2 regions of the Telluria sp. ZT3P26 genome follow, and region 1 is predicted to be linked to the other one. Evidence: predicted binding sites of a transcription regulator. Region 1 holds the regulator's gene; the other holds the start of a gene.
The links. The regulator sigma-54, encoded in region 1, starts transcription at its own class of promoters, with help from an activator protein. The targets are predictions, from matches to a motif close to TGGCANGNAANCTGCTTT.

Region 1 (15,529 bases):
CTTGTAGCGGGCCATATAACGGCGCATGAAGTCGCACTGCGGCCCGGACACTGCCTCGATCGCGATCGCCTGCGGCTTCCATGCAGCCAGGCGCTCGTTCAATAGCGTCAGGCTGGCGGCCTGGAAGGTGTTCGGCAATTGCGACAGATGGGGCGATCCCAGCACCAGCACCTCGTTGGCAGGGCCAGAGGCCGGTCCCTTGAATGCGCTCGCATTGAAGTCAGGCTGCCAGGCCTGGGCGACGGCGCTGCCGCACAAGGTCATCGACAACAGCAAGGCGGTCATGCGCATCGGGGGTCCTCATCGGTTCATGAAGCCACGATGTTTGCACCGCCTGCACGAAAAGTCACGCGCAAACGGATATGCATGAAGAGGCTTACGCGAGATGGCGCAGCGGATGCGCATGCGCCGGCCACACCGGCGCAAAGAAGTGCGCCACCATCGCGTCGGTCACGAGGTCGAGCGACGGCGGATTCCATTGCGGCGCATTGTCCTTGTCGATGACGAGCGCGCGCACGCCTTCGAGTACCTCACCATGCTCGAAGTTGCGGCGCACGAGCGAGCGCTCCAGGCGCAGGCAGTCGGCGACATCGAGCGATGCGCCGCGCCGCAGCAGCTCGCGCGTCACGCACATCATCAACGGCGAGCGCTGACGCATCGCGCGCAATGCCTTCTGCGCGAATGGCGTGTCGTCACCCTCGAGCGACGCCATGATTGCCGCCACCGAGTCCGCGCCAAAATGCGCATCGATGCATGCGCGGTTGGCCTGCAGTTCGCTCTCGCCGGCGTGCGCCGTGGCGAACGCGCGGATCGCCGCCGGCAGATCCGCGCCCGGCGTCGCCTCGATCAGCGACTGCAACGCCGGCAGGTCGGCGCCCGGCACGAACACGTCGGCCAGGCCCACGTACAGCGCGTCGGCCGCGCCGATCGTCAGGCCGGTCAAGCCCAGGAACATCCCCAGTTGGCCCGGTGCGTGTGACAGGAAATGGCTGCCGCCGACATCGGGAAACAGGCCGATATTCACCTCGGGCATCGCCATCTTGGTGCGGTCGGTGACGATGCGCAGGCCGCAATCGGGCCCGCCCTGCGCGATGCCCATGCCGCCGCCCATGACCACGCCGTCCATCAGCGCGATATACGGTTTCGGATAAAAATGGATCAGGTGATTGAGCGCGTATTCTTCGGTGAAGAAATCCTCGAGCAGTGCGCTGCCGCCCTGCGGCGAGGCGTTGCCGACGTCGTGGAAGAAACGGATATCGCCGCCCGCGCACAGCGCTTTTTCGCTGCTGCTGGTGATCACCACCGCATCGACGGCGGCGTCATGCTGCCAGTCGAGCAGGATCGCGGTCAGCGCGCGCACCATGTCCAGCGACAGCGAATTGAGCGCCTTGGGACGGTCGAGGGTGATGATGCCGGCGCGGTTGGCGATGCGGGTCAGGACGTGTTCGGACATGGCGTGATCCATCGAAAGGAAACACGTATTTTACCGGCAGCGGGATGCAAAAAGGGCGTCCCGAAAAGACGCCCCTGGCGATGTTAACCTGCGCTCGAATCAGGCGGCAGCGACGTCTGCTTCGTCGACGTCCAGGCGTTTGATCGATGTTCGGTTATGGTCTTTCAGCATCTGCTTGTGCTTCAGGATTTGTCGATCCAGTTTATCCATCAACATGTCGATTGCGGCATACAGGTCTTGCGCGACGCTCGCCACGTGCAGGGTCTTGCCCGACACCTGGACGTTGATTTCAGCTTTTTGCCTTTTTTCTTTTTCAGTGAGGTTATCGACGGCCAGGAAGACGTGGGTATCTATGACTTGATCGAAATGGCGAATAATGCGCTCGAGCTTATTCTGAACGTATTCACGGATGGCAGGGGTTACTTCGAGATGGTGACCACTGATGGTGAGGTTCATACACACTCCTTTGAAGATGTCACGTCGCTTGCACCACACAGGAGCTGAAGGCACAGACTGTATGAGCGGCGTTGTTACAAGGCTTTGCGGAGACTGACGGGGGGGATCTTGAGCGCTTCACGGTATTTTGCGACCGTCCTGCGCGCAATGACCATGCCTTGTTCCCCGAGCATTTCCGCGATCTTGCTGTCGGATAATGGATTCTTAGGGTCTTCTGCTCCTGTCAATTGTGCGATGAGCGCACGGATTGCCGTTGAGGATGCTTCGCCTCCCGCTTCGGTGGCAACGTGGCTACCGAAGAAATACTTCAACTCGAACATGCCGTGCGGGGTCAGCATGTATTTCTGGGTTGTGACACGAGAGATCGTGCTCTCGTGCAGACCTAGTGTATCAGCTATCTCGCGCAAAACAAGGGGCCGCATGGCAACCGCGCCATGGCTGAAAAAGTTGCGCTGGCGTTCGACGATCGCCTCGGCCACACGCAGGATCGTGTCGAAACGCTGGCGCATGTTCTTGATGAGCCACTTCGCCTCCTGCATCTGCGCGCCCATCTGGCTCTCGCTGCGGCCCTGCTTGAGCATCGTGGCGTACAGGCTGTTCACGCGCAGGCGCGGCATCACGTCCGGGTTCAGCGTGACCGCCCAGCCGTTCTTGGCACGGCGCACGATCACGTCCGGCACCACGTAATCCGACACGTTCGACGCGAACGCGGCGCCCGGATGCGGATTGCACTGGCGGACCACGGCCTGCACTTCGCGCAGGTCTTCGTCGTCGCAATCGAGCGCCTTTTTCAGCTTGCTGTATTCGCGCTGCGCGAACCAGGTCAGGTAGCCTTCGACGATCTTCAGGGCCATGCGGCGCGTGACCATCGGCACGCCCGGCATGCGCCGGATCTGCAGCGCCAGGCATTCGGCCGCGCTGCGCGCGCCCACGCCCACCGGGTCCATGCTCTGCACCATCGCCAGCGCGCAGCGCAGTTCGTCGAGGTCGACCTCGAGTTCTTCGGGCAGGCGTGCGTGGATGTCGTCGAGCGGTTCTTCCAGGTAGCCGTTGTCATCGAGCGCGTCGATCACCAGTTCGGCCAGCGCGCGGTCGCGGGTTGACAGCAGCGTTTCGCGCACCTGCTCCATCAGGTGTTCGCGCAGCGTGATGGCGCACGCTTCCAGCTGCGGGCGGCCGTCTTCGTCGTCGCTGCTGCTGCCACTGCCGGACGACGCGCCGCTGCCTTCGCTCCAGTCATTGTCGGGCCGGTCGCCATCGACCGCGCCGCCTTCAGCGCCCTCGCCCTCGGCCGGGGCGCTGCCCTCGCCTTCGGCCTGCTGGCCCGGCGCCGGCGGCGCCTCGCCGGGTGCCGGCGCATTGTTGATCGCCCCATCGGCCAGCAAGCGCACCGAATGATCGAGCGGATCGTCGAGCCTTTCGAGCAGCGGGTTATCACCCAGTATCTGCTCGATCTCCTGGTGCAGTTCGAGCGTCGACAGTTGCAGCAACCGGATCGATTGCTGCAGCTGTGGCGTGAGCGCCAGGTGCTGCGAAGTGCGGAGCTGAAGGGACTGTTTCATCAATTGGTCATGGCTTACATGCGGAAATGTTCACCAAGGTACACGCGGCGCACCGACTCGTCGGCGATGATATCGTCGGGCCGGCCGGATGCGAGCACCGCGCCCTGATTGATGATGTAGGCGCGGTCGCAGATGCCAAGCGTCTCGCGGACATTGTGGTCGGTGATCAGGACGCCGATCTTGCGCTCCTTGAGGAAGCGCACGATGCGCTGGATCTCGATCACGGCGATCGGGTCGACGCCGGCAAAGGGTTCGTCAAGCAGCACGAAGCGCGGGTTGGTCGCCAGTGCACGCGCGATCTCCACGCGGCGGCGCTCGCCGCCCGACAGCGACAGCGCCGGGTTCTCGCGCAGCTTCTCGATCTGCAGGTCGGCCAGCAAGGTATCGAGGCGGTCGTTGATCTCGGTTTTGGTGAGCGACTTGCCGTTGACCTTCTGCAGTTCGAGCACGGCGCGGATGTTTTCTTCCACCGTCAGCTTGCGAAACACCGAGGCTTCCTGCGGCAGGTACGACAGGCCGAGCACCGCGCGGCGATGGATCGGCAGGCTGGTGATGTCGGTGCCGTTGATGCTGATCGAGCCGGCGTCCGATGGGACCAGGCCGACGATCATGTAGAACGAGGTGGTCTTGCCGGCGCCGTTCGGGCCCAGCAAACCTACCACTTCGCCGCATTCGACATCCAGCGACACATCGCGCACGACCAGGCGCTTGCCATAGCTTTTCTGCAGGCCCTTGACGACCAGCGTGCTGCGATCGTTCAGTTCCGTCATTGCGTGCCTCCGGCCGGCGTACGCTTGGGCGCCAGGATCAGCGTGCCACGTCCGCCGCCAACCTTGCTCTCGCCGCTGACGTCATTGCGCACGGCGACGACTTCCTTGCGGTTGTCGTACGAAATGAACGGGCCGGTCATCTGGTTGGTCATGCGGTCGTTTTCGAGTTCCTTGACGACGGCGTTCGAGTACAGGCGCACCAGCTCCGTACGTTCGTCGTATTCGATGCGTTCGGCCTGGCCTTCGACCCACAGGTTCGGGCCGCCGTCGCGCTTCTGGCGGAAGGTGGCCGGCTTGCCGTTGGCGGCGGTAAGCGTCACGCTCATATAGCCTTCGGGCGTATCCCGGACCACGGCGCGTTCGGCCTTGACCAGCAGCGTGCCGCGGGTCAGGATCACGTTGCCGGTGAAGGTGCGCACGCCGGCGACGCCATCGAGGTCGCCGTTATCGTATTCGAGCGCCGCCTGCTTGAGCGAGTCGGCCTTTTCTGCCATGGCGCTCAGGGAAAGGAGAGAAAAGAAAGCGGCAGCAAAGAGTTTTTTCATGATGGTGCTGGTCCTGGGTTAGCACGCGCGCATGGCTGGTGGCCTTCAGCGCTGGCGTGGCGGATAGACGATACGGCCGCGGCCGGACAATTTCATCTGCATGGTCGCGTTGTTGGCCACCAGGCCGACGGCCTTGAGGCTGGACGCGCCGAGCTCCATGTCGATCGGCTGGTCGGTCTTGACGATTTCTTCGTCGGGCAATACGGTCATGGCCTGCGTGCGCACGCGCAGCGCTTCGCTGGCGGGCGTCTTCGGGCGCTGCAGATCGACGTCGCCGAACAGTTCGACGCGGTGTTCTTCATGGAAGATGCGCGCATTCTTGGCCACCACCGTCATCGGCGGACGGCCCGGTTCAACGCCGCGCATCAGGGGCTGGTCGACATTCGACACGTCGCCCTGCGGGATGTGGGCCAGGCGCTTGCCCGACACGACATAGCTCGGCTGGCCGTTGGGCGTCATCCGCACGAACGAGAAATTCTCGACGATGTAATCCGGCTCGTTGGCCGGGCCGCCCAGCTGCGCATCGATCTCGGTCCCCTGCATCAGCTGCAGCAGCCAGAAGCTGCCGAAGGCGAAGAACACGCCGATCACGATCATCGCCAGCAGATTCCAGCGATGCGCGGTGCGTTTGTTGGAGGCGATGGTGGCCATGGCGGTCAGGCGAAGTACGGCGCAAGCGCCTGGTCATAGGTGCCCTGCGCGCGCATGACGAGGTCGCAGATTTCGCGCACCGCGCCACGGCCGCCACCGTTCTTCGTCACGTAATGCGCGCGGTGCTGGACGTCCGGATGGCCCGACGGCACCGCGACGGCAAAGCCGACGCGCGCGAACAGCGGCAGGTCGATCACGTCGTCACCGATGTAGCCGCACTGGTCGGCGGTAAAACCGGTGGCCTCGAGCAGATTGGCAAAGCCGATGCGTTTGTCGTGGTTGCCCTGGTAGACATGCGAGATGCCCAGGTCGGCGGCGCGCCGCACGACGATCGGCGACAGGCGCGCGCTGATGATCGCGGTCTGCACGCCGGATTTATTCAGCATCTGGATGCCCAGGCCGTCGAGCACATTGAAGGTCTTGGTCACTTCGCCATCAGGGCCGTAGGTCAGGCTGCCGTCGGTGAGCACACCGTCGACGTCGAAGATCATGACCTTGATGCGCGCGGCGCGCTCGATGTGGGCCAATACGGGAGTGTTCATCAGATCACCTTTGCGCGGGTCAGGTCGTGGATGTGCAGCGCGCCGACCAGCTGGCCCGCCTCATCGATCACGAGCATCTGGTTGATGCGGAATTCTTCCATCACGGCGACCGCGTCGACCGCCAGCTGTTCCGGGCGTACGCTGCGCGGATTGGCGTGCATGACGTCGCGAATCAGCACGTTCGAAAAATCGTGCATGCGCTCGATCACGCGGCGCAAGTCGCCATCGGTAAACACGCCCAGCGGGCGGCCAGCGGCGTCGACCACGGCAGTCATGCCCATGCCCTTCTGGCTGATCTCGAGCAGCGCCTTGACCAGCGGGACATCCAGGCCCACCGACGGAATGGCGTCACCGGTGCGCATCACGTCGCGCACATGCGTGAGCAGGCGCCGGCCCAGCGCGCCGCCCGGATGCGACAGCGCGAAATCCTGCTCGCGGAAACCCCGCACGTCGAGCAGCGCCACGGCCAGCGCATCGCCCATCGCCAGCGTGACGGTGGTGCTGGTCGTCGGCGCCAGATTCAGCGTGCAGGCTTCTTTCGCCACTGCGATGTTCAGGTGGACGTCAGCCAGCCTGGCCAGGCGCGAAGCCGGCTTGCCGGTCATGGCGATCACGCGCGCGCCCAGGCGCTTCACGGCCGGCAGGATGTCGAGCAGTTCGGACGACTCGCCCGAATTGGAAATGGCGATCAGGATGTCATTCGCCGTGACCATGCCCAGGTCACCGTGCGCGGCTTCGCCCGGGTGCATGAAGAACGCCGGCGTACCGGTGGACGACAGCGTGGCAGCGATCTTGCGGCCGATATGCCCCGACTTGCCCATGCCCGAAACGACCACACGGCCGGTGCCTGCGTAGATCAGCTGCGCGGCGTCGACGAAGCTGCTGTCATCGCCCAGGCGCGCGTGCAACGCAACGATGGCATCGGCCTCGATCGCAAGGGTCTGGCGACCCAGTTCCAGCACGCGCTGCGCCAGGGTTTCGTCAAAACTTTTCAGCATTATTTGGTCATCAGTTACACTCATTCCAGAAGTATAAACGAATTGCGAAAGCAAAAAACTTGCCAGTCGTAACATTCGATAACAAGCACGCCTCGCCACCACAACCACCGCCCGTTTCACCCCATGCATTCTGGTCTCGAACTCACCCTGTTGCTGCTTGGCTGCGCTGTCCTTGGCGTGGTTGGCTTTCGCACCCTGCAACTGCCGCCGATGCTCGGCTACCTGGCCGTCGGGGTCCTGATCGGCCCCCACGCCCTGGCCCTGGCCGAAGACAGCCCCACCACCCATGCGCTGGGCGAATTCGGCATCGTCTTTCTGATGTTCTCGATCGGGCTCGAATTCTCGCTCGGGCAACTGCGCTCGATGCGGCGCATCGTGTTCGGGCTGGGCCTCGGCCAGGTCGTGACGACGGTCGCTGCGGCCATGGGCATCGGCCTGCTGGCGGCCTACCTGATGCCCCACCTGACGCTGGCCTGGCAAGCCGCGTTCGCGCTGGGCGGGGCGCTGGCCATGTCGTCCACCGCGATCGTCGTCAAGCTGCTTACCGAGCGCCTCGAGCTCGAGAGCGAACACGGGCGGCGCATCATCGGCATCCTGCTGTTCCAGGATCTGGCGGTGGTGCCGCTGTTGATCATGATTCCGGCGCTGGCGCGCGATCCGGAAGACATGGCCATCACGCTGGGCCTGGCCGCATTGAAGGCCGGCCTGGTGCTGGCGCTGCTGCTGTTCTTTGGCCAGAAGCTGATGGGCCGGTGGTTCACGATCGTGGCCAAGCGCCGCTCGCAGGAGCTGTTCATGCTCAACCTGCTGCTCGTCACACTGGGTTCAGCCTGGATCACGGAGCAGGCCGGCCTGTCACTGGCGCTCGGCGCGTTCGTCGCCGGCATGCTCATTTCGGAGACACCCTACAAGCACCAGGTGGAAGAAGACATCAAGCCGTTTCGCGATGTGCTGCTTGGCCTGTTCTTCATCACGATCGGGATGCTGCTCGACCTGCGCCTGGTGAGCCAGTACTGGTGGCAGGTCACGCTGCTGCTGGCGCTCGTGGTGCTGCTCAAGGCCGGCCTGATCGTGCTGATGGCGCGCGCATTCGGCGCGCCGCTGGGCACCGCGCTGCGCACGGGTCTCGCGCTGGCGCAGGCCGGTGAATTCAGCTTCGTGCTGCTCAGTCATGCATCCGGCTCGAAGCTGATCGACCCGTTCGTGATGCAGCTGGTGCTGGCCTCGATGGTGCTGTCGATGCTGCTGGCACCCTTCATCATCGGCTACATGGACCGGATCGTGATGAAGGTCGCGGCCAATGAGTGGATGATGCAGTCGCTGCAACTGACGCAGCTGGCCACGCGCACGATGACCACGCAGAAGCACGTGATCATCGCCGGCTTCGGGCGCAGTGGCCAAAGCCTGGCCACGTTGCTGAAAGAAGAAGCCTTGCCGTGGTACGCGCTCGACCTGGATCCGGAGCGGGTGCAGAAGGCGCAGGCGGCCGGCGCAACGGTCTCGTATGGCGACGCAGCCCGCCGCGAAAGCCTGATCGCGGCGGGCGTACACCGCGCCAGCGCGCTGGTGATCACGTTCGCCGACACGCGCCAGGCGCTGAAGGTGCTGCACCTGGTGCACGAGCTGGCGCCCGCACTGCCCGTGATCGTGCGCAGCCACGACGATGGCGACATGGACGTGCTCAAGGCGGCCGGCGCGACCGAGGTGGTGCCCGAAGCCCTTGAGAGCAGCCTGATGCTCGCCTCGCACGCGCTGGTCACGCTCGGCGTGCCGCTGCGCCGCGTGGTGCACCGGGTCCAGGCCGCGCGCAAGGGCCGCTACGCCACGCTGCGCGGCTACTTCCACGGTGCGGACGACAGCGGCGCGGACCTCGAACATGGCCAGGTGCAGCTGCATTCAGTGCGCCTGCATGCGCAGGCCGGCGCGATCGGCCTGGCATTGGGCGCGTTGCGGCTGCAGGATGTGGCGGTGGAGGTAACGGCCTTGCGGCGCGGCGGCAAGGATCTGGCGCCCGGCCCGGACGTGCTGCTGGCGTCGGGCGACGTCGTGGTGCTGCGCGGAGACAGCGAAGCGGTCAGCCGCGCCGAAGAACGATTATTGTAACCGTCAGGCGAACGTGACGACCTGGTTGCGCCCCGCGGCCTTGGCCTGGTACAGCGCCGCGTCGGCGGACGCGATCAGCTCCTGCGCCACGCCTTCGATCGCGTGATCGCGCTCGAAGTCGGTCAGCGCCGCCACCCCGATCGACACCGTCACATCCACCTGCTCGCCCGTAGCCAGGTCCACCGGCAAGCCGGCCACGCCAGTCCGGATGCGGTTGGCGACGATGCTGGCGTTTTCCAGGTCGGCGTCGATCAGCAGAACGACGAATTCTTCGCCGCCGAAGCGGCACAAGGTATCGGACATCCGCAATTCGGCCTTGATGCGGATGCACACCTCGCGCAGCACATCGTCCCCGCCCTGGTGGCCGACGGTATCGTTGACGCGCTTGAAGTGGTCGATGTCGATGTACATGCAGGACAGGCGGTAGCCCTGGCGCCGCGCACGCGCGATTTCCTCGACCAGGCGCCGGTCCATGTAGCGCCGGTTGTAGGCGCCGGTGAGCGAATCGGTCAGGCCGATGTACTTGAGCATCTCGTTGCTGATCACGTTCTCGAGGCAGATCGCGATGATCGAGCCCATGTGCTCGACGAAATCGGTGCCCAGCGCCGGCGTGAACCGGCCTGGATCGGCGCTGCCCAGATTCAGGCTGCCGATCAGGCGCTTGTTGCGCATCAGGGGCACCAGCGCCACGCTGCGCAGATTGGCCGGCGGCTGCGGGAACATCGCGCGGTGCTGGGCGGGTGCATACGCGCCCAGAATGGGCCGCAACTGAGATTCCGGCGCCATGTCAAAGCCAAGTTCGACCGCGTGCTCGCAGAAGATCAGGTTGGGCAGCGTTTCGAAATCGACGCCGAGGCGGTGCATGACCGTGTAGATATCGGCGTTCTGGTCGATCAGTGACAGCGTGACGATATCGAGGTCCGAGATCACCGGCAGCGTGCTGAAGATCGTGCCGACGAGGTCAGGAAAACTGCTGGCGCCGACGATCTGCAGGTCGAACGCCTGGTGGCGGCACATGATCGCGTGATTGCGCTCGGCCTGTTCGAGCAGATACGCCATGCGTACGCGCAAAGTCTCGTTTTCCGCCATCAGTTCCCGCGACGAAATGCCCGGCTCGTGCATGAAGAATTCCTTTCAGCAATAACCGTAACATTACGCCATCCTCCGGAGCTTGGATACGAAAAACCGCCTGATGAGGCAGGCGGTTAGGCGATTTTGCGACAGTGTGGCGCTCTGGCTAGAAAGCCAGCTCGACGTTCAATGGCTGGCCGACGCGCAGTGTCTGGCCAATGCCCTCCTGCACGATCACATTCATGCCGACCGTGACGGCGCCATCCATGCGCGGATTGGCGCGCCAGGCTTGCAGGATGTCGAGCGGATCGGGGCCGGGAATGCCGGTGGTCTGGTCGACGGCCGGGATCGGGCAGCGCGCGCACGGCTTGACGGGGCGGAGCGTCATTCCATCGCCGTGGAACGCGGCGGCGAAGTCTTCCTCGAACGCGCCGATGCCATCGACGACGACGTTCGGGCGGAAGCGGTTCATGGGCAGCTTGTCGCGACCGGCCTGGGCAAGTTTCGCGTTGATGTCGTCGAGGGAGGCCTGGCCGATCAGCAGGATCGGATAGGCGTCCGAAAAGCGCGTGGCGGCCGGGACGCCTTTCGTCCATTTGGTGCTGGTCGGGCGGTGGACGTCGGGGCGAAAGCGCACCATGCGGCATGGGGCGTCGAGGGCGGTGGTGAACCAGCTGGCGGCCGCGTCACCACAATCGGCGGCGGGGATGCGGTCTTCCCAGAGCAGGATCTCGACCGTTTTTGCGGCGGCGTCGTGCGCGAGCGGCAGATGCAGTGGTGGCATGCCGGGAGCGTTGGCGATCAGCTCTGTAGCGTCGATGCGCGGCGTGATCGTGGCCATGCGCGGCACTTCGCGCTGGGTCAGGAACAGGCCGGCGGGCGTGACGAGCATCCATTCGCGGTCGTGCACGCCGTTGGCCGAGAGGCCGTCGAGGGCCAGACGGGCTTCAGGGACGGACAGGCCGGCGCAGGATTTGATCGGGTAGATAACGAGTTCGGTGAGGGTGGCCATGCGCTCAATCTCGGGCGGCGTAAAAAAAGGCCCAGCAGGGCCAATGTCGTAGGGTGGGCGGGTTTCCCGCCCACGCGTTCAACCCGCATTCGCATACCACGGCGCGAGGTTGGTTTGAACGCGTGGACGGCATAGCCGTCCACCCTGCTTTGGTAGCGCGCCGGGTATCCCGGACGCGGATCAGACGTTGAACAAGAAGTTCAACACATCGCCATCCTTGACGACATATTCCTTGCCTTCAGCGCGCATCTTGCCCGCTTCTTTCGCGCCAGCCTCGCCCTTGTACGCGAGGAAGTCGTCATACGCGATCGTCTGCGCACGGATGAAGCCGCGTTCGAAGTCGGTGTGGATCACGCCGGCCGCCTGTGGCGCGGTGTCGCCCACGTGGATGGTCCAGGCGCGCACTTCCTTCACGCCTGCGGTGAAGTACGTCTGCAGGCCCAGGAGCTTGTAAGCGGCGCGGATCAGGCGGTCGAGGCCTGGCTCTTCCATGCCCATGTCGGACAGGAAGTCGGCCTTGTCGGCATCGTCCATCTCGGCGATTTCGGACTCGATCGCAGCGCTGATGGCGACGATCGGGGCGTTCTGCTCTTTCGCGTACGCGGTCAGCAGGTCCAGCAGCGGGTTGTTGGTGAAGCCCGTGTCGGACACGTTGGCCACGAACATTGCCGGCTTGGCCGTGATCAGGTGCAGCGTCTTGATCATTTCCATTTCGTCGGCGTCCAGGCCCAGCGTGCGCACTGGCTTGCCCTGGTCCAGGTGCGGCATCAGGCGTTCGCAGACGGCGACCAGCTTGGCGGCATCCTTGTCGCCCGAACGCGCTTTCTTGCCTTCGCGGTGGATCGCTTTTTCGACGGCGGTCATGTCGGCCAGCGCCAGCTCGGTCTGGATGACTTCGATGTCGTCCAGCGGGCTGACCTTGCCAGCCACGTGGATCACGTTGTCGTCATGGAAGCAGCGCACGACGTTGATGATAGCGTCGGTTTCGCGGATGTGCGACAGGAACTGGTTGCCCAGGCCCTCGCCCTTCGATGCACCGGCGACCAGGCCGGCGATGTCGACGAATTCGACGATGGCGTTGACCATGCGCTCAGGCTTGACGATGGCCGACAGCGCATCCATGCGTGGATCCGGCACTTCGACAACGCCGACGTTCGGTTCGATGGTGCAGAACGGATAATTTTCAGCCGGAATGCCGGCCTTGGTCAGCGCGTTGAACAGGGTGGACTTGCCGACGTTTGGCAGGCCGACGATGCCGCATTTGAGGGTCATGAGAAATCTTTCAGATTCGGTAAAAAGCGAGCGATCAATGAACCGCCCTAAACCCTGCATTGTAACCCGGACCGGCTTTTCTGCTGAAAAAAAAGGCGCACGGCGCCCCTGCTGCAACGCGTCGATTGCCCCAGTGACAAGCTAGATTGGCTGGATGCGCGCCAGGTCGGGCCGCAGCGCAAATTCGGCCAGCTCGTCGCGCAGGCGCTCGCCCTCCCCGATCGCGTGGCGCCAGACGCGGATGCGCTCGTCGTGGTCGAGGCCGAACGAGGTGAAGTCGGTCCGGTCAGGCAATTTGCCGCGCGGCAGTGAGCGCAGGAATTCTGCGGAAGGCGTCACCAGCAGCACATTCTCCAGCCAGCCGCGGTTGGGGCCACGCGCGGCGCGCCGCCACGGCATGCTCTTGTCGAGCCAGCCGGGCACGATGTGATCGGTAAAGTGGGGATACAGCACCAGTTCGCTCTTGTTCGCGCCTGCTGCACGCGCATACGGCAAGGCCAGGTGGTAGTCGATGATGCCGCCATCCCAGTAGCTGCCGGGAGGCGTCTCGGCGATACCCGTCACCGCTTTCATGATCAAGGGCAGCGTGCCCGAGGCCAGCAGGCCAGGTGCCAGATTGGCGCGGGTCAGCGGCGCGAAGTGCGTCGTGAAGCGGTCGAACGGCTCGTGCAGCCATGGCAGGTCGCCTGCACGCGTGCCACCGATGACCACCCTTTCCATCAAGCGCGCCAGCCAGGCCCGTGAGCCGGCATTGTGCAGCGCGGCCGAGGCGAAGCCGCGCAGTTCGGCGTGGCGGCCGACCGGCGCGGCGAGCGAACGCAGGCCACGGTCGGCCAGGATGTGCAGGCGGTGATGGGGATGTCCGACAATGTCGTCTTCGTGCCCCCTGACCAGTTCGGCGAGCAAGGCTTGCACGACCTCATCGATCTCTTGCGCACTGGGTTTCAGGCGCGTATAGCGCTGGCCTGTGTAGAGTTCGGCCAGGCGGGCAAATGCCTTCGCCGGATCCTTCTGGCACGCGGCCGCCATGCGCCAGGCGCCGATGGACGCGCCGATCAGGGTTCGTTCGCGCGGCGCCGTGGACAACCACTCGCCGAACAGCCACGCGTCAAGCGCCGCGAAGATCAGGCCTTTGGGACCGCCGGCTGCTGCCGGCACGATGGCAATGTCCTGCGCGCGCAAGCCATGCGCGGCGATCTGGGCCATGGCAAGGGGGCCGGCCTGGAAGTTAAGCGCTCTCATCGTGAAATTATCGCAGAAGTCCGGCTGACGGCAGCCGCTTGCGCGACATCAATCCTGCACCGGCGCCGCCCCGTACCATGGGTCGGTCATGTAGCCGGAGATTGAGATGATGCTGCGCTGTGTCGTCATGCTGTGTCTGCTTCTGTGGCCATTGCTGGGGCTGCAGCCGGCATATGCGCGTGAGACGGGCGTCGACCGCCACGTACGGCACTTTGTCGTCGAGCCCAGTGGGGCCTACCTGCTCACGGTCGCACAAACCCAGACTATTCTTGAGCGCACTGCCCTGCCTGAGCACGCCCGGTACGAGATCGGCTACAACCAGTCGCTCGAGGACATCATCGCCATCGATGCGTATGCCGAAAAGGCCGACGGGCGCCGGCTCGCCGTACAGCCGCACCAGATTCGCGACCAGCCACAAGCCGCGTCGGTCGACGCTCCGATGTTCCAGACGATACGCCTGAAGACCGTCGAGTTTCCTGACGTCGAAGCCGGCGACCGGGTGGCCGTGCGCTACGTCGTGCGGCGCCACACGCCGCTGTTTCCCGGCCACTTCGAAGACCTGACCAGCGCGCACTTCCAGCGCCGGCGCGACTTACTTGTGGTCTACGACATGCCTGCCGCGATGCTGCTGCATGCCGACGCTACCGGGTTTGCGCCCATGACAGTTGCCGACCTGCCCGCGCCTTCAGCCGGCAAGCGGCGCTATGCCTGGCGCTATCTCGATGGCGCACATGTCCCGCCCGAGGCCCGCTCGGTCAGCTACCTTGACTACGGCAAGCGGCTCGCCGTGTCTACCTTCGCCGATTACGCCGCCCTTGCCCGCGCCTACCAGGATCGCACGGGCGCACACGCACTGCCCGACGACACGGTGGCGGCGCTTGCAACGCGCGTGACCGGTGACGCGATCGAGCCCCGTGCGCGTGCGATCGCGTTGTCCGATTGGGTACGCCACAACGTGCGTTACGTGGCCGTATATCTCGGCCCTGGCGGCGTGGTGCCGCACGCGGCGGCCAGCGTGCTGACGAACCGCTACGGCGACGCCAGAGACCACACAACGCTGCTCGTCGCCCTGCTGGCCAGCGCCGGCATCGACAGCACCGTTGCCCTCGTCAACAACGGCAACGCCTACCAGTTGCCGGCCGTGCCCACGCTGGACGTGCTCAATCACGCGATCGTCTACGTGCCGTCGCTGCAGTTGTATCTCGATTCGACCGCCGCCAGCGTGGCCGGCGGCTTCTTGCCTGCGGCCTTGCTTGGCAAGCCGGCGGTGCTGACGCGCTCGGGCGAGTTCGCGATGCTCCCCTTCTTCCAGCAGGCGCACAGCCGAACGCTCACGCAATTCACCATCCAGTCCGATGGCAGCAGCCGCTTGACGGTCACGCGCACCGGCAGCGGCGCCCTGGCAGAACTGTACCGGGACGTCACAGGTGGAAATGCCGCAATACCGTTGCGCAGCGCCAGCAACGGTTTCACGCAACTGCCCGGCCGGGCGCGGCTGGCCACGACCTACGATCTGAGGGGTAGCCTGGGCGAGGCCATCTTCACGTTCACGCAAGAACCCGAACGGCGTCAGGACTTCGTGTGTCCGGCAATCGATGCCGAGGACGAAGTGCGCTTTCATCTGCCGACGCGCTCACGTGTGCTGGCCCTGCCCCGCGCGATGCACGTGGACGACGCCAACTTTGCCTACCACTCGCGCTATGCGCGGCGCGGCGCGCTGGTAACGGTGAAGCGCCAGCTCAAGTTCCGCCACACGGCGGCAACCTGCACGCCCGACGACTACCGGCGCATGCGGCCAGCGCTGGAGCGCATGCTGCGCGACCTGCGCTCTCAGGTCGTGTTCAAACGTGGA
Region 2 (15,529 bases), on a different contig from region 1:
TGGCCGACGCCGACGATCCGCGCCGCGCCGCCTATCTGGCGCGCTTTGCCGACAATGAAGGCAAGGTCTTCATGGCCAAGTTCTGGAACAAGTACAAGGGCAAGACGCCGCAAGAAGTCGAGACGCTGCTGTTCTCCAGCGTGCGTCCGCTGGCCTCGAAGCTTGCTGCGGCCCACCGCACCGTGGTGCCGAACGCCACGCTGGCGCAGTTCGGCGCGTTCATCGATGCGTCGGTCCCGGCCAGCAACGAGATCGATCCCGACCGCATCCCGAAACTGTACGAGACCTACGACCCACGCAATATGTCGCTGGCCGACCGCGGCTACGTGTCATCGGTGCACCCGCTCGAACTCTGGCTGGTGAGCTATCTGCGCACCCATCCAAAAGCGACCTGGTCCGAGGTAACGGCGGCCAGCGTCAAGGAACGCCAGGAAGTCTACCAATGGCTGTTCAAGACGCACCGCAAGCATGCGCAGGACAACCGCATCGCCGGCCTGCTCGAAGTCGAAGCGTTCCTGAAGATCCATGCGCAGTGGAAGAAGATGGGTTACCCGTTCGACTCGCTCGTGCCGTCGTACGCCACCACGCTGGGCGCCTCGGCCGACCGGCCGGCCGCACTGGCCGAGATGATGGGCATCATCGTCAATGGCGGCGTGCGCAAACCGATCGAGCGCATCGATTCGCTGCACTTTGCCAAGGCCACGCCGTACGAAACGCTCGTGCGCCGCAACAAGGGCGGTGGCAAGGAACAAGTGCTGGCGCCGGAAGTCGCGCGCGCCGTGGCCGACGCGATCCAGGGCGTCGTGTCGGACGGTACCGCCAAGCGCGTCAAGACCGCCTTCCAGCAGGCCGACGGCAGCATCATCGCCGTGGGCGGCAAGACCGGTACCGGCGACCAGCGCTTCGATGTGTATGCGCGTGGCGGCCGCCTGATCGAGTCGCGCTACGTGAACCGGTCGGCGACGTTCGTGTTCAACATCGGCGAACGCTTCTATGGCAGCATGACGGCGTACGTGCACGGGCCGCAGTCCGAGAACTATGACTTCACCAGCGCGCTGCCGGTGCAGTTGCTGGTCACGCTGGCGCCGAGCCTGATGCCGATGATCGAACCGCCGGTCGCGCCAGCGCCCGTGGCCGGCCAGGCCGTCGCCGCCGCGCCGCGGCAGTGCGTGCGTTGAGGCCACAGCAGGATCTTCCGGGCGCGCCGGTCAAGGGGCTGCGCGCCCGCCTGCAGAACTTCAGCATCGTCTCGCTGCGCGACCTGGTCGTGGCCACCGGCCCGACGATCCTGATGGTCGCAGCGGCCGTGGTGCTCGCCTACTGGTGGGTCGACCCGGCGCCGCCGCGCACGCTCCGCCTGGCCACGGGCCAGGAAAATTCCGCGTACGAGCAGTTTGGCAAGCAATATGCGAGTGTGCTGGCGCGCGACGACATCAAGGTCACGCTGCAGGGCACGCTCGGCTCGCAGGACAATCTGCAGCAGTTGCTGGCCGGGCAGGCCGACGTCGCCTTCGTGCAAAGCGGCTCGACCGACGATACGACTGGCAACGCCGACAGCGTCGAACGTCGCGGCCTGGTGTCGCTGGGCAGCCTGTTTACCGAACCGGTCTGGCTGTTCGTGCGCGACGAAGCGAAGGTCACGCGCCTGACCGATCTGCGCGGCAAGCGCATCAACCTGGGGCCGGAAGGCACGGGCGTGCCGCGCCTGGTGCGTCAGCTGCTCGACGCCAACAATATCGTGCCGGGCGCATTGACGATCAGCGACCTGGCCAACACGCCGGCCACCGTCGAATTGCTGGCCGGTCGCATCGACGGCTTGGTGTTCAGCTCGGCGCCCGAAGCGCCGCTGATCCAGATGCTGCTGCAAACGCCAGGCATCCGCCTGTTCGACTTTTCGGAGGCCGAAGCCTATACGCGGCGCCTGCCGTTCCTGACGCACGTGGTGCTGCCGCGCGGGATCGTCGACCTGGGCCGCAATATCCCGAACCAGGATTACCACCTGATCGCGCCGACCGCCACGCTTGTCGCGCGCGAGGAAATCCATCCGGCGCTGGTGGGCCTGCTGGTCAAGGCGGCGACCGAGATCCACGGCGGCGCCGGCTGGTTCCAGCAGCAGGGCCAGTTCCCGTCGCCGAAGTACACCGAGATCCCGGTCGCGCCCGAGGCCGCGCGCTACTACCGCGACGGCCCGCCGTTCATGCAGCGCTACCTGCGCTTCTGGCTGGCCAACCTGGCCGAGCGGCTGTGGGTCGTGGTGGTGGCGCTGACGGCGCTCTTGATCCCGCTGTCCAAGATCGTGCCGCCGATCTATGTATGGCGCGTGCGCTCGCGCGTGTACCGCTGGTATGGTGAGCTGCGCGCGATCGAGCAGGCGCTGGAAGAGAGTGGGGCGGATGCCACCGACGCGGTGCGCAAGGAGTTGCTGGGCCGGCTGGACGGGCTGGAAGACCGCGTCAACCATATCTCGGTGCCGCTGGCCTATGCAGACGAGCTGTACCGTCTGCGCAGTCATATCCACCTGGTGCGCGAGCGGGTGCGTGGTGTGCATGAAGAGCAGGTAGCGCAGCCGTTGGCGTGATCATTTCTCTTTGAAATTGGTCGGGAAATCCCATTACACTGGCGTCCCCATTCATTTCTTCCAAGGCCGCCATGATCCGCCGCACGCTTCCCGCCCTTGTTTTCGGCTTGTGCCTTGCCGCTGGTTTGGTTAGTCCATCTACCGCGATTGCCGCCGACAGCGTCAAGGACAGCAAGCGCCCGACGCGCGAAGCCTATACCAAGTACGAGTACCGGATCCCGATGCGTGACGGCGTGCAGTTGTTCACGGTCGTCTATGTGCCGAAGGACAGCTCGCGCAGCTACCCGTTCCTGATGCAGCGCACCCCGTACAGCGCCGGCGTGCGCGCCGAAGGCGAACTGCGCTATGGCGTGGACTGGCTGCCCGAGTCGCTGGGGCCATCGCGCGAATTTGAAGAGGCCGGCTACATCTTCGTGAGCCAGGACGTGCGCGGCCGCTACATGTCCGAAGGCGCGTGGCAGGAAATGACGCCGCACGGCAAGGGCAAGCTGGCAAAAGGCGAGGGCCGCGAGAGCGACGACATGCACGACACAGTGACATGGCTGCTCAAGAACATCCCGAACAACAATGGCAAGGTGGGCATCTGGGGCATCAGCTACCCGGGCTTCTACGCCGCTGCCAGCGTCATCGATTCGCATCCGGCGATCAAGGCCGCCTCGCCCCAGGCGCCGATTGCCGACCTGTACATGGGCGACGATTCGTACCACGGCGGCGCCTTCAAGCTGGCGGCCAACTTCGACTTTTATGCCGCTTTCACGGCGGCGCCGAACCCGACGCCGCTGCCGAAAACCGGCAGCGAATTTGATTACGGCGTGGCCGACGGCTACGATTATTTTCTGAAGCACCGCACGCTGGCGAACATCGCGGCGACCATGACCGCCACGCAGCGCGAGCTGTTCATGCCGAACATCGAGCACGACACGTATGACAGCTTCTGGAAAGAACGCGCCATCGGCCCGCACCTGAAGAACGTCAACGCCGCCGTGCTGACGGTGGGCGGCTGGTTCGATGCCGAAGACGCCGCCGGCCCGTTCATCGTGCACAGCGCGCTGGAAGCGCAGAACAAAGGTGGCAACCATGCGCTTGTGGTGGGACCGTGGGTGCACGGCGGCTGGGCACGCGGGGATGGCGCCCGGCTTGGCCACGTCACGTTCGACGCGAAAACAAGTGAATGGTTCCGGCGCGAAGTCCAGTTTCCGTTCTTCGAGCAGCACCTGAAGGGCATCAAGCCGGGCAGGACGCTGGCGCCGGTGACCGTGTTCGAGACGGGCACGAATGTCTGGCGCCAGTACGACGCCTGGCCGCCGAAACCGGCGAAAGCGCGCACGCTGTACTTCGGCACGAATGGCACGCTGGGCTGGCAACAGCCGGCCGCAAATACGACCACGGGCGCCGGTTTCGACGAATACGTGGCCGACCCGGCACGTCCCGTGCCGTACATCGGCTACCCGGCGCTGGGCGTGCCGCGCGAATACATGGTGTCGGACCAGCGCTTTGCCGCCACGCGGCCCGACGTGCTGGTGTACCAGAGCGCCGTGCTGGAAGAGGACGTGACGGTTGTAGGGCCGGTGATACCGAAGCTGTTCGTCTCGACGAGCGGCACCGATGCCGACTGGGTCGTCAAGCTGATCGATGTCTACCCGGCCAGCTTCCCGACCCCGGCAGCCGTGCGGGGCGGCGATGTCGGTCCGCCATCGGTCAGCCTGGGTGGTTTCCAGCAACTGGTACGCGGCAATCCGCTGCGCGGCAAGTTCCGCAACAGCTATGAAACGCCGGAAGCGTTCGTGCCGGGCAAGGTCGAGCCCATCAAATACGAACTGGGCCAGGTCAACCACACCTTCCGGCGCGGCCACCGGATCATGGTGCAGGTGCAGAGTTCATGGTTCCCGCTGATCGACCTGAATCCGCAAACCTTCATGCGCATTCCCGACGCACAGCCGGGCGACTTCAAGAAGGCGTCCCAGCGCATGTACCACGCGCCGGGGACAGCGTCCGGGCTGGAGCTGATGGTGCTGCCGAACCCGGGCAGTACCAACTAGATCAGGCGCCGATCCACGGCAAGCCCGCCGTGCACCAGCCGCCAATGGTCTTGCGGTGGCCGTCGCCATCGCGATCGCCTTCGAATCCTTCCAGGATGTCGAAGGCGTTTGCATAGCCCAGTTCGGTCGCCACGCGCGCACTGTGGCGCGAGCGCACGCCCGAGCGGCACAGGAACAGCAGCACGTCGTCCTTGCCCGCCGCCTGTTCGAGTTGCGCGACAAAGTCGGGATTCGGTGCGCCGCCCGGATAGGTTGCCCACTGCACCGCCAGGTGCTGGGCGTCGCCGATCGCGACCCGCCCCACCCAGTCGCGTTCGGCGTTGGTGCGCACATCGACCAGCTTGACGTCGGGGCTGCCCTGGAGCAGGTCGTACGCTTCCTGAGGCGTGACTGCACCAGCGTAGGGCTGGCCAGCGCCACGCTGGCGCGCCGCCGTGAGAATTTGTTCTTTGGTCATATTCGTGGTGCCCATTGTTGGTTCATCGTTTGTCATGCACCAATCTGGCGCGCAGCGTTGTGCGCCCATTTGGTGCAAGCACGTAGAATTGCTCTTTGCTGGTGCAAATCGACACGCAGGTAAATCTTCCCGGATGCCCCCGGTCGAGGCGATTTTATGGGTAAACTAGCCCATTGCCCAAGAACGATTTGCGCATGACCTCATGCACAGAAGTCAGTACCGCAGTTGGCACAATTTGTGCTTCAACATGATGCAAGTTGTCGGTTCGCATAGACTGACATCCTTTTTTCAATTAGGAGATTCCGAATGGCAAAGTCCGCCGCAGATGTAATGCAAATGGTCAAGGACAACGAAGTCAAATTCGTTGATTTACGCTTCGCCGATACCCGCGGCAAGGAACAGCACGTCACGGTCCCGGTGTCGCACTTCGACCTGGACAAATTCGAATCCGGTCACGCCTTCGACGGTTCGTCGATCGCCGGCTGGAAAGGTATTGAAGCGTCGGACATGCTCCTGATCCCGGATGCAAACACCGCCAATATCGACCCGTTCATGGAAGAGACCACGCTGTTCATGCAGTGCGACGTCGTCGAGCCATCGGACGGCAAGGGCTACGACCGCGATCCGCGCTCGATCGCCAAGCGCGCTGAAGCGTACCTGAAATCGTCGGGCATCGGCGACACCGCCTACTTCGGTCCGGAACCTGAATTCTTCATCTTCGACGCCGTGCGCTGGAAGCTGGACATGTCGGGTTGCTTCGTCAAGATCGACTCGGAAGAAGCATCGTGGTCGACCGACAAGGAATTCGAAGGCGGCAACAGCGGTCACCGTCCAGGCGTGAAGGGCGGCTATTTCCCAGTGCCACCAGTTGATTCGTTCCAGGACATGCGTTCGGAAATGTGCCTGATCCTCGAATCGATGGGCATCCCGGTCGAAGTGCACCACCACGAAGTCGCCGGCGCCGGCCAGAACGAAATCGGCACCAAGTTCTCGACGCTGATCGAGCGCGCCGACTGGACCCAGAACATGAAGTACGTGATCTGGAACGTGGCCCACAGCTACGGCAAGACCGCGACCTTCATGCCAAAGCCAATGGCTGGCGACAATGGTTCGGGCATGCACGTGCACCAGTCGATCTGGAAAGATGGCAAGAACCTGTTCGCAGGCGACGGCTATGCCGGTCTGTCGGAAACGGCGCTGTTCTACATCGGCGGCATCATCAAGCACGCCCGTGCCCTGAACGCGATCACCAATCCAGGCACCAACTCGTACAAGCGCCTGGTGCCAGGCTTCGAAGCCCCGGTCAAGCTGGCGTACTCGGCCCGTAACCGTTCGGCCTCGATCCGCATCCCGCACGTGGCAAACCCGAAAGGCCGCCGCATCGAGACGCGTTTCCCGGATCCACTGGCAAACGTCTACCTGTGCTTCGCAGCACTGATGATGGCCGGTCTGGATGGTATCCAGAACAAGATCCACCCGGGCGAAGCGGCAACCAAAGACCTGTACCATCTGCCGCCTGAAGAAGACAAGCTGATCCCGACGGTGTGCGCATCGCTGGAAGAAGCGCTCGACGCACTGAACGAAGACCGCGAGTTCCTGACCCGTGGCGGCGTGTTCAGCGACAGCATGATCGATGCCTACATCGACCTGAAGATGCAGGAAGTCCAGCGCATGCGCATGACCCCGCACCCAGCCGAATTCGACATGTACTACTCGTCGTAATCGGCCTGATCATGCTGGCGCGGCAAAGCGTCGCGCCAGCTGGCGGGTAGAACAAACGCGGGGAAAGCCATGCTTTCCCCGCGTTTTTTGTTGCTTGGGGTTTATATTCCTTGGGGTATAGTCGGGCGCATCTACAATAGCGTGCCCTTGCGACCAACCGGGATGGGAATGACAAATAGTGTGTTTCAGGCCAGTGTGGCCGTTTTTACCGCCGTGTTTGCCTCTGTGCTGCTGTGCGCCAGTGCGCACGCGCAAATCTACCGTTGTACCGATGCCAATGGCCGGCCGCTGTACACCGACACCAAGGTGGGCAAGTGCCAGCTGATCGATACCGGCTACAGCGCGCCGCCGGCAGCCTCGGCCCCGATTCCCGCACCGCGTTCGGCAGGGGGCGGTGGCGCGTCATCGGGGCCGGCGCCAGGCGCCGCCCCGAGCGCGGCCCAGTCGAACTTCCCGCGCGTGGACAACGTCCTGCAGCGCGCCCGCGACGACGAGCGGCGCGAGATCCTGAGCGATGAACTGCGCCTGGAAGAACGCAAGCTCACCGATCTGAAGCGCGTCTTCAACAACGGCGAACCAGAACGGCAGGGCAACGAGCGCAACTACGCCAAATACCAGGAGCGCGTGGCCTCCATGCGCGACGAAATCAACCGCAGCGAACGCAATATCGAAGCGCTCAGGCGCGAGATCGGCAATATCAGATGACCCTGCCTCCGATGGCCCCGCCCGTGTACGACCCGGGCAACCCGGCCCGTTACGCCGGCCTGGACTTGCTGGCCTCGGCCGTGATGATGACCGGGCCGGACGGCGAAGTGGTGTATGCCAACGCCGCCGCCGAAAACCTGATGGAGCTGTCGTTCAAGTCGCTGCAGCGACATCGCCTGCCCGAGCTGTTTACCAACGGCGCCGAGATTGGCGTCTTGATCACGCAGGCGCTCGTGCACCAGTACGCCGACCTGCGCCAGGATCTGACGCTGCAGCGCAGCGGGCGCGAGCCGCTGCACGTGAACAGCATCGTCAGCGCGCTGGGCGACGGCACGGCGCTGATCGAGCTGCGCGAGAACGTCCAGCAGCTAAAGCTCGACCGCGAAGAGCGCCTGATGGACCAGAGCCAGGCCAACAAGGAACTGATCCGCAACCTGGCGCACGAGATCAAGAACCCGCTGGGCGGCATCCGCGGCGCCGCGCAGCTGCTCGAACTCGAACTGCCGCCACACCACCTGCTGGAGCTGCAGGAATACACGCAGGTGATCATCAAGGAAGCCGACCGACTGCAAACGCTGGTCGACCGCCTGCTGGCGCCGCACCGCAAGCCGCACATCGTCGGCGACGTCAATATCCATGAAGTGTGCGAACGCGTGCGCAGCCTGATTCTGGCCGAATTCCCGCAGGGCCTGTCGATCCGGCGCGATTACGATGCGTCGATTCCCGAATTCCGCGGCGATATGGAGCAGCTGATCCAGGTGGTGTTGAACATCGCCCACAACGCCGCGCAGGCCGTCGCCGGGCGCATTGCGCAGGGCGACGCCGAGATCGTGTTGCGCACCCGCGTGGCGCGCCAGGTCACGCTGGCCAAGGTCCGCTACGGGCTGGCATTAGACTTGCATATCATTGACAATGGACCGGGCATCGCGCCCGATATCCGCGACCGCATTTTCTATCCGCTCGTATCCGGGCGTGACGGCGGGAGTGGCCTCGGGCTGACGCTGGCGCAAACCTTTGTGCAGCAACACCTGGGTGTGATCGAGTGCGAAAGCCGGCCTGGACTGACGGATTTCCGGATCCTGCTGCCCCTGCCATAAGCGGGAGACAGCGGACCGTCCCGACCAGTCCTTTATTGAATCCATGTTGCGGGAAGCACGAAACCATGAAACCAATCTGGATTGTCGACGACGATGCATCGATTCGCTGGGTCCTCGAAAAGGCCCTGGCGCGCGAAAGTCTGGAGACCCGCAGCTTCGCCAATGCGCGCGAAGCGATGACCGCCTTTGAAACCGACACCCCGCAAGTGCTGGTGTCGGATATCCGGATGCCGGGCGAATCCGGCATCGACCTGCTGCAAGCCGTCAAGGAGCGCCATCCGGGCCTGCCGGTCATCATCATCACCGCCTTCTCGGACCTCGATTCGGCGGTGTCCTCGTTCCAGGGCGGCGCCTTTGATTACCTGGCCAAGCCATTCGACATCGACAAGGCCGTCTCGCTGATCCGGCGTGCGTTAGAGGAGAGTTTGCGCGAAGCGAGCGTCGAAGCCCCTCCGGCGGAAACGCCCGAGATCCTCGGCCATGCGCCGGCGATGCAGGAAGTGTTTCGCGCCATCGGCCGCCTGTCGCAGTCGAACGTCACGGTACTGATCACGGGCGAATCGGGTACGGGCAAGGAACTCGTGGCGCGCGCGCTGCACAAGCACAGCCCGCGCGCGCAGCAACCGTTCATCGCGTTGAACACGGCGGCGATCCCGAAAGACCTGCTCGAATCCGAGCTGTTCGGCCACGAGCGCGGCGCGTTCACCGGTGCGCAGGCGATGCGGCGCGGCCGCTTCGAGCAGGCCGAGGACGGCACGCTGTTCCTCGACGAAATCGGCGACATGCCGTTCGACCTGCAGACGCGCCTGCTGCGCGTGCTGTCCGATGGCCACTTCTACCGCGTGGGCGGCCACCAGCCGGTCAAGGCCAATGTGCGCGTGATTGCGGCCACCCACCAGAACCTCGAGCAGCGCGTGCGCGACGGCCTGTTCCGCGAAGACTTGTACCACCGCCTGAACGTGATCCGCCTGCGCCTGCCGTCGCTGCGCGAACGCAACGAAGACATTCCTGTTCTTACGCGCCACTTCCTGGTGCAAAGTGCGCACCAATTGGGGGTGGAACCCAAGCGCATGAGCGAGCAGGCGATGCGCTTCCTGTCGGGCCTCGAGCTGCCGGGCAATGTGCGCCAGCTGGAAAACCTGTGCAACTGGATCACCGTGATGGCCCCCGGCCAGACGGTCGAAGTCAAGGACTTGCCGCGCGACCTGACCCAGGGCCAGGCGCCGCTGACGGGTACCGGCGTGCCGAATGTCGTGCCGCTGTCCGACGGCATCGTCAGCGCCGGTGCGCAGCCAATGGCCTCTGGCGGTGGCGTCGTGCTGCAGACAGCCGGCGTGCAGTCGCCCGAAGGCTGGCTGGCCCTGCTTGAACTGCAGGCGGCCGGCATGCTGAGCGCAGGGCAGATGGACGTGATGGACATTCTGGGCCGCCAGTTCGAATCGGCCCTGATCCGCACGGCCCTCAAGCACACACACGGGCGCAAGAACGATGCGGCCATGCGGCTCGGGATCGGGCGCAATACGATCACGCGCAAGATCGTGGAGCTGGGGATCGACGGGGCGCGCGAAGAGTAGGCTGTCAGATGGCTGGGCGTTGGTGTAAAGTCCTGCATCGGCGCGCTGCGCCCGTTTCATTTTCTACTCAATGCTGATCAATTGCGTCGCCTACCAGGAAGGCAAAAAGCTGTCCGATATCCCGGTCGAGGATATCAGCGAATACATCAAGCTGGATGACACCTTTGTCTGGGTCGCGCTGCGCGACCCAAACGCTGCCGACATCGCGCTGATGCAGGAAGAATTCGGCCTGCACGAACTGGCGGTGGAAGATGCGCTGCGCGGTCACCAGCGGCCCAAGCTCGAAGAGTATGGCGACTCGCTGTTCGTCGTCGTGCAGATCGTCGAACTGGTGGGCGACGAGATGTCGGTTGGTCAGTTGTCGGTATTTGCCGGCCCCAATTACGTGCTGTCGGTGCGGCGCGATGCCAACCAGGGCTTCCTCGGTGTGCGTGCGCGCGCCGAGCGTGAACCGCACCAGCTCAGGAAAGGTGCCGGCTTCGTGCTGTATGCGCTGGTCGACGCCGTCGTCGACCGCTACTTCCCCGTGGTCGACGCGCTCGAATCCGAGCTCGAATCGATCGAAGACCACATCTTTTCGATGCAGGGCAAGCAGCGCGACAACGTCGAGCGCCTGTATGACCTGAAGCGCAAGGCGCAGACGCTGCGCCACGCAGTGATGCCGCTGATGGACGCGCTGGGGCGCCTGTACGGCGGACGCGTGCCGGCCGTGGTGGATGAAACCCAGGAATACTTCCGCGACGTACACGACCACCTGCACCGCATTGCCGGCCGCCTGGACGCCGTGCGCGACACGATCAATACCGCGATCCAGGTCACGCTGTCGATGGTGGCCATCGAAGAAAACGAAGTGAGCAAGAAGCTGGCGTCGTACGCTGCGATCTTCGCGGTGTTCACCGCGTTTGCCGGCGTGTGGGGGATGAACTTCGAATTCATGCCCGAGCTGAAATGGAAGTACGGCTACCCGTTTGCGATCTTCACGATGGTGTGCGTGTGCGGCTACCTGTATCGCAAGTTCAAGCGGGTGGGGTGGCTATAGGACCTGGCGCTTGCCGGCCGTGGCGGCCGCGCCGCCAGACGCCACGATCACCAGCACGATTGCCAGCCATTGCAGGCTGGTCAGGCGTTCTCCAAGCCAGATGAAGCCGGCCAGCGCCGCGATGGCCGGTCCGCTGCTGACCAGGATGCCGAACACCCGCTGCGGCAGGCGCCGCAGCGCCATCATCTCGAGCGAGTAGGGCAGTGCGGACGACAGCAGTGCCACCGCCACGCCACCCGCCAGGATGGCCGGCGTGAACAGCGCCATCCCCGCATGCGCCACGCCGAACGGCACGGCGAACACGCTGGCTGCCAGCAAGCCCCAGGCCACGGCCTGGCCGCCGTTCAGGGTCGAGACGCGCTTGCCGAACACGATGTACATCGCCCAGCAGAACGCCGCCGCCAGCGCATACGCGATGCCGGCCGGGTCGAGCTGCGTTGCGCCGGCCACCGGCAGCAGCAGCCACAGGCCAACGCCGGCGCACACGACCCAGATAAAATCGCGCGCATGGCGCGACGACAGCACGACCACCGCCAGCGGCCCCGTGACTTCGATCGCCACCGCGATCCCGAGCGGGATGCGCTCGAACGCGCGGTAGATGCACAGGTTCATCGCGCCCAGCATCAGGCCGTACACGAGCAGGTTGCCCACGTCGGCGCGCGCCGGGCGGCCGAAGCGCCACGGGCGCACGATGGCCAGCAGGATCAGCGCCGCCAGCCCCACGCGCAGCGCGGTGACGCCTTCGCTGCCGACGGCGGGGAACAGGCCCTTGGCCCAGGCCGCGCCCGCATTGACCGACACCATCGAGGCCAGGATCGCCAGACCCGGGCCCCATGCGGCATGCCGGTCAGCCGCGCTCAACGTGGCGCCATGGCCAGCGCCACCGCCTCGGCCACGCGGATGCCGTCAACGGCCGCCGACATGATGCCGCCCGCGTAACCGGCGCCTTCGCCGGCCGGGAACAGGCCGCGCGTGTTCAGGCTTTGCAGGTCGTCGTTGTTGCGCCGGATGCGGATCGGCGACGAGGTGCGCGTTTCCACGCCGGTCAGCACGGCGTCTTCCTTGTAGTAGCCCTTGATCTGCTTGTCGAACGCAACGAACGCTTCGCGCATCGCGACGATCGCGTAGTCGGGCAGCGCCGTGGCCAGGTCGGTCAGGTGCACGGCCGGCAGGAACGATGGCGTGACGGACCCGAGCGACGTGGACGGCCGGCCGGCCACGAAGTCGCCCATCAGCTGGCCCGGTGCGTCGTAGGTCGAGCCGCCCAGCACGAATGCGCGCGATTCGAGCTCGCGCTGGAACGCGATGCCGGCCAGCGGGTGGCCCGGGAAATCCTCGGGCGTGATGCCGACCACGATCGCGCTGTTGGCATTGCGCTCGTTGCGCGAATACTGGCTCATGCCGTTGGTGACGACGCGGCCTTCTTCGCTCGACGCAGCCACCACGGTGCCGCCCGGGCACATGCAGAAGCTGTAGACCGAGCGGCCATTGGACGCGTGGTGCACGATCTTGTAGTCGGCTGCGCCCAGCAGCTTGTTGCCGGCGTTCGGGCCAAAGCGGCAGACGTCGATCAGCGACTGCGGGTGCTCGACCCGGAAGCCGATCGAGAACGGCTTGGCTTCGATGTAGACGCCCCGTTCGTACAGCATTTCGAAGGTATCGCGCGCGCTGTGGCCGATGGCGATCGTCAGGTGGCGGGTGGGGATTTCTTCGCCGCTGGCCAGACGCACGCCGACCACCTGGCGCACGCCGCCGGTTTCCTCGACCAGCACATCCTGCATGCGCGTATCGAAGCGCATTTCGCCGCCCAGGTTGATGATCTCGGCGCGCATCTGTTCGACCATCTTGACCAGGCGGAAGGTGCCGATGTGCGGCTTGCTGACGTACATGATCTCTTCGGGCGCGCCGAACTTGACGAACTCGGTCAGCACCTTGCGGCCGTAGTGGTTGGTGTCCTTGATCTGGCTGTACAGCTTGCCATCGGAGAAGGTACCTGCACCGCCTTCGCCGAACTGCACGTTCGACTCGGTATCGAGCTTGCGCTTGCGCCAGAAGCCGAAGGTATCGACGGTGCGCTCGCGCACGACCTTGCCGCGCTCGAGCACGATCGGGTTCAGCCCCATCTGCGCCAGGATCAGCGCGACGAACAGCCCGCACGGCCCCGTGCCGACGACGACCGGGCGCGGCGTACCGGGCGCCGGTTTCGCGGCATTGACGAACTTGTACTCGACGTCGGGCGCACGCATGACGTGCGGATCGCGCAGCTTCGCCAGCACGGCCTCGTCGTCGGCGACGGTCGCGTCGATCGAGTAGATCAGGACGATGGCGGATTTCTTGCGCGCGTCGTAGCTGCGCTTGTAGACGGAAAAGTCGAGCAGCTCGGCGTCAAGGATGCCAAGGCGGGCCAGGATGGCCTCGCGCAGGGCGGCATCGGGGTGGTTCAGGGGGAGTTTGAGTTCGTTAATACGCAGCATGGGAGTGGTTGCTGGTGAGGCAACAAAGAATTGCGGGCAAGGCGCTATTTTACCGCGACGCTCAACGACAAGTTGGGCTATGGAACGAAAAAATGATTCGTCTAATAAGGCTGTATTTACAGAATGATTGTGTTTCTGGTGTTTTTTCGCCGAAGGCGCGCCGACTGGACAAAAAGCGTGGCGGGATACATCGACTATTGTGGAAATGAGACAACGATTCTGGCCGTAGTTTTAACTTCCGATGACCGTTTTTATACCCGCTAATGTGCACTGCAACAGAGAGTAAATACTGCCTTTTTGGTGAGTGGGCGCACCCCCTTGGTGCGCTGTGTCGGGGATGCCACATTGTGCATCTGAAAATTCTTCATGCAGATTGATATGTATGAAAAGTTGTTGACGCCATAACGCCAGATGAACGAACGTAGATGAACGTTCATTTTTTCTTTTCAGGAAAATTGGCATGAGCGTACTTACAGGATGGTGCGGGTGGAGTAAGGATTTGTGCCACAGCCATTGCGCTGCCTGGTGCGACCGATAACAGGACTGCCATGAGCGGTCCGATATAAGCGAGAAAGCGAAATCACATGTTGAAGAAAACCGTATTAGTTCACACACTGAGTCTGGCGTTCGGTGGTGCAGTGCTGGGCATGGCCGCGATGTCGCCGGCGATGGCGCAGTCCAATGCATCGGGTTCGGTCTATGGCAAGGTCGCAGGCGGCGCCGGAGACACGGTAACCCTGGTCAACTCGGGTACCAATGCAACGCGTACGACGACTGTCGATGCAAGCGGCAACTTCCGCGTTACCAGCCTTCCTATCGGCGTCTACACCGCCACCCTGACCAAGGGCGGCGCAAGCGTCGGCAGTACCCAGGTCGAGGTTCTGGCGGGTCAGGGTATCGAAGCGAGTTTCGCGACTGCAGTGGCAGGCGGTGTTCAATCGGTCCAGGTGAGCGGTCGCCGCAACCGGATCGACGTGTCGAGCTCGAACAACGGTGCAACGTTCACGGCGCGCGAGCTGGAGAAACTGCCAGTCGGCCGCAATGTGGAATCGATCGTCCAGCTGGCCCCGAACACCACGCGCGGCGATCCGAGTTACCCGGCCGGCGCCAGTTTCGGCGGCGGCGCGGCATCGGAGAATGCGTACTACATCAACGGCATGGTCGCGACCAACGCGTTGACGCAGCTGGGTGCCATGGAGCTGCCGTTCGGCGCGATCGCTCAAGCGCAGATCCTGACCGGTGGCTTCGGTGTCGAATTCGGCCGTTCGACCGGTGGTGTGGTCAATGTCACGACCAAGTCCGGCACGAATACCTGGGAAGTCGGCGGTCTGGCGTCCATCATGCCAAAATCCACCCGCGCCAAGTACCACGACTTGTACTACGCAAACACCGGTGTGTTCCCACGCACTGATGGCACGTTGTACCAGCGCCGCGAAGACAATGAGCTGACCGAAAAGCAGTATTCGGCATGGGCTGGCGGCCCGCTGATCAAGGACACCCTGTTCGGTTTCGTGGCACTGGAACAGACCAAGCGCGAACAGAACCTGGTGAACGGCACGAGCGCATCGACGGTGTTGGGCAGCAGCGGTTATCGCGAAGCAGAAACGACGTCCAAGCGCTATCTCGGCAAGCTGGACTGGAACATCAACGATAACCATCGTATCGAGTTCACCTCGATCGGTGATCTGCCGGAAACCGACCTGCGTTACAAGTCGTATAACTACGCGACTCGCGAGGTCGGTTCAACGGTCAACTCGGAAATCCACCAGGAATTCGGCCCGATCAACCCGAACGGCGGCAAGCTGAACAGCCTGCGCTATATCGGCAATATCACCGACGACCTG

Region 2: glnA (type I glutamate--ammonia ligase) is a predicted target of sigma-54. The motif match lies at 5,301-5,318, and genes of this name have one in related genera.

Annotation. Positions count from the first base shown of each region.
Region 1 is NZ_JCASII010000006.1:72,134-87,662, reverse strand. It holds gene AC56LN_RS19180 (DUF5694 domain-containing protein) at 1-291, opposite strand, end outside; gene AC56LN_RS19175 (enoyl-CoA hydratase/isomerase family protein) at 377-1,453, opposite strand; gene hpf (ribosome hibernation-promoting factor, HPF/YfiA family) at 1,553-1,909, opposite strand; gene AC56LN_RS19165 (RNA polymerase factor sigma-54) at 1,984-3,471, opposite strand; gene lptB (LPS export ABC transporter ATP-binding protein) at 3,486-4,241, opposite strand; gene lptA (lipopolysaccharide transport periplasmic protein LptA) at 4,238-4,786, opposite strand; gene lptC (LPS export ABC transporter periplasmic protein LptC) at 4,832-5,437, opposite strand; gene AC56LN_RS19145 (KdsC family phosphatase) at 5,443-5,979, opposite strand; gene AC56LN_RS19140 (KpsF/GutQ family sugar-phosphate isomerase) at 5,979-7,001, opposite strand; gene AC56LN_RS19135 (monovalent cation:proton antiporter family protein) at 7,101-9,080, shown strand; gene AC56LN_RS19130 (GGDEF domain-containing protein) at 9,084-10,202, opposite strand; gene AC56LN_RS19125 (MOSC domain-containing protein) at 10,318-11,163, opposite strand; gene ychF (redox-regulated ATPase YchF) at 11,344-12,435, opposite strand; gene AC56LN_RS19115 (patatin-like phospholipase family protein) at 12,577-13,677, opposite strand; gene AC56LN_RS19110 (DUF3857 domain-containing transglutaminase family protein) at 13,784-15,529, shown strand, end outside.
Region 2 is NZ_JCASII010000004.1:467,452-482,980, forward strand. It holds gene AC56LN_RS15800 (transglycosylase domain-containing protein) at 1-1,178, shown strand, start outside; gene AC56LN_RS15805 (TAXI family TRAP transporter solute-binding subunit) at 1,175-2,578, shown strand; gene AC56LN_RS15810 (CocE/NonD family hydrolase) at 2,704-4,617, shown strand; gene AC56LN_RS15815 (rhodanese-like domain-containing protein) at 4,619-5,074, opposite strand; gene glnA (type I glutamate--ammonia ligase) at 5,381-6,796, shown strand; gene AC56LN_RS15825 (DUF4124 domain-containing protein) at 6,965-7,501, shown strand; gene glnL (nitrogen regulation protein NR(II)) at 7,498-8,598, shown strand; gene ntrC (nitrogen regulation protein NR(I)) at 8,664-10,172, shown strand; gene corA (magnesium/cobalt transporter CorA) at 10,243-11,211, shown strand; gene AC56LN_RS15845 (EamA family transporter) at 11,206-12,015, opposite strand; gene AC56LN_RS15850 (NAD(P)/FAD-dependent oxidoreductase) at 12,069-13,685, opposite strand; gene AC56LN_RS15855 (TonB-dependent receptor) at 14,270-15,529, shown strand, end outside.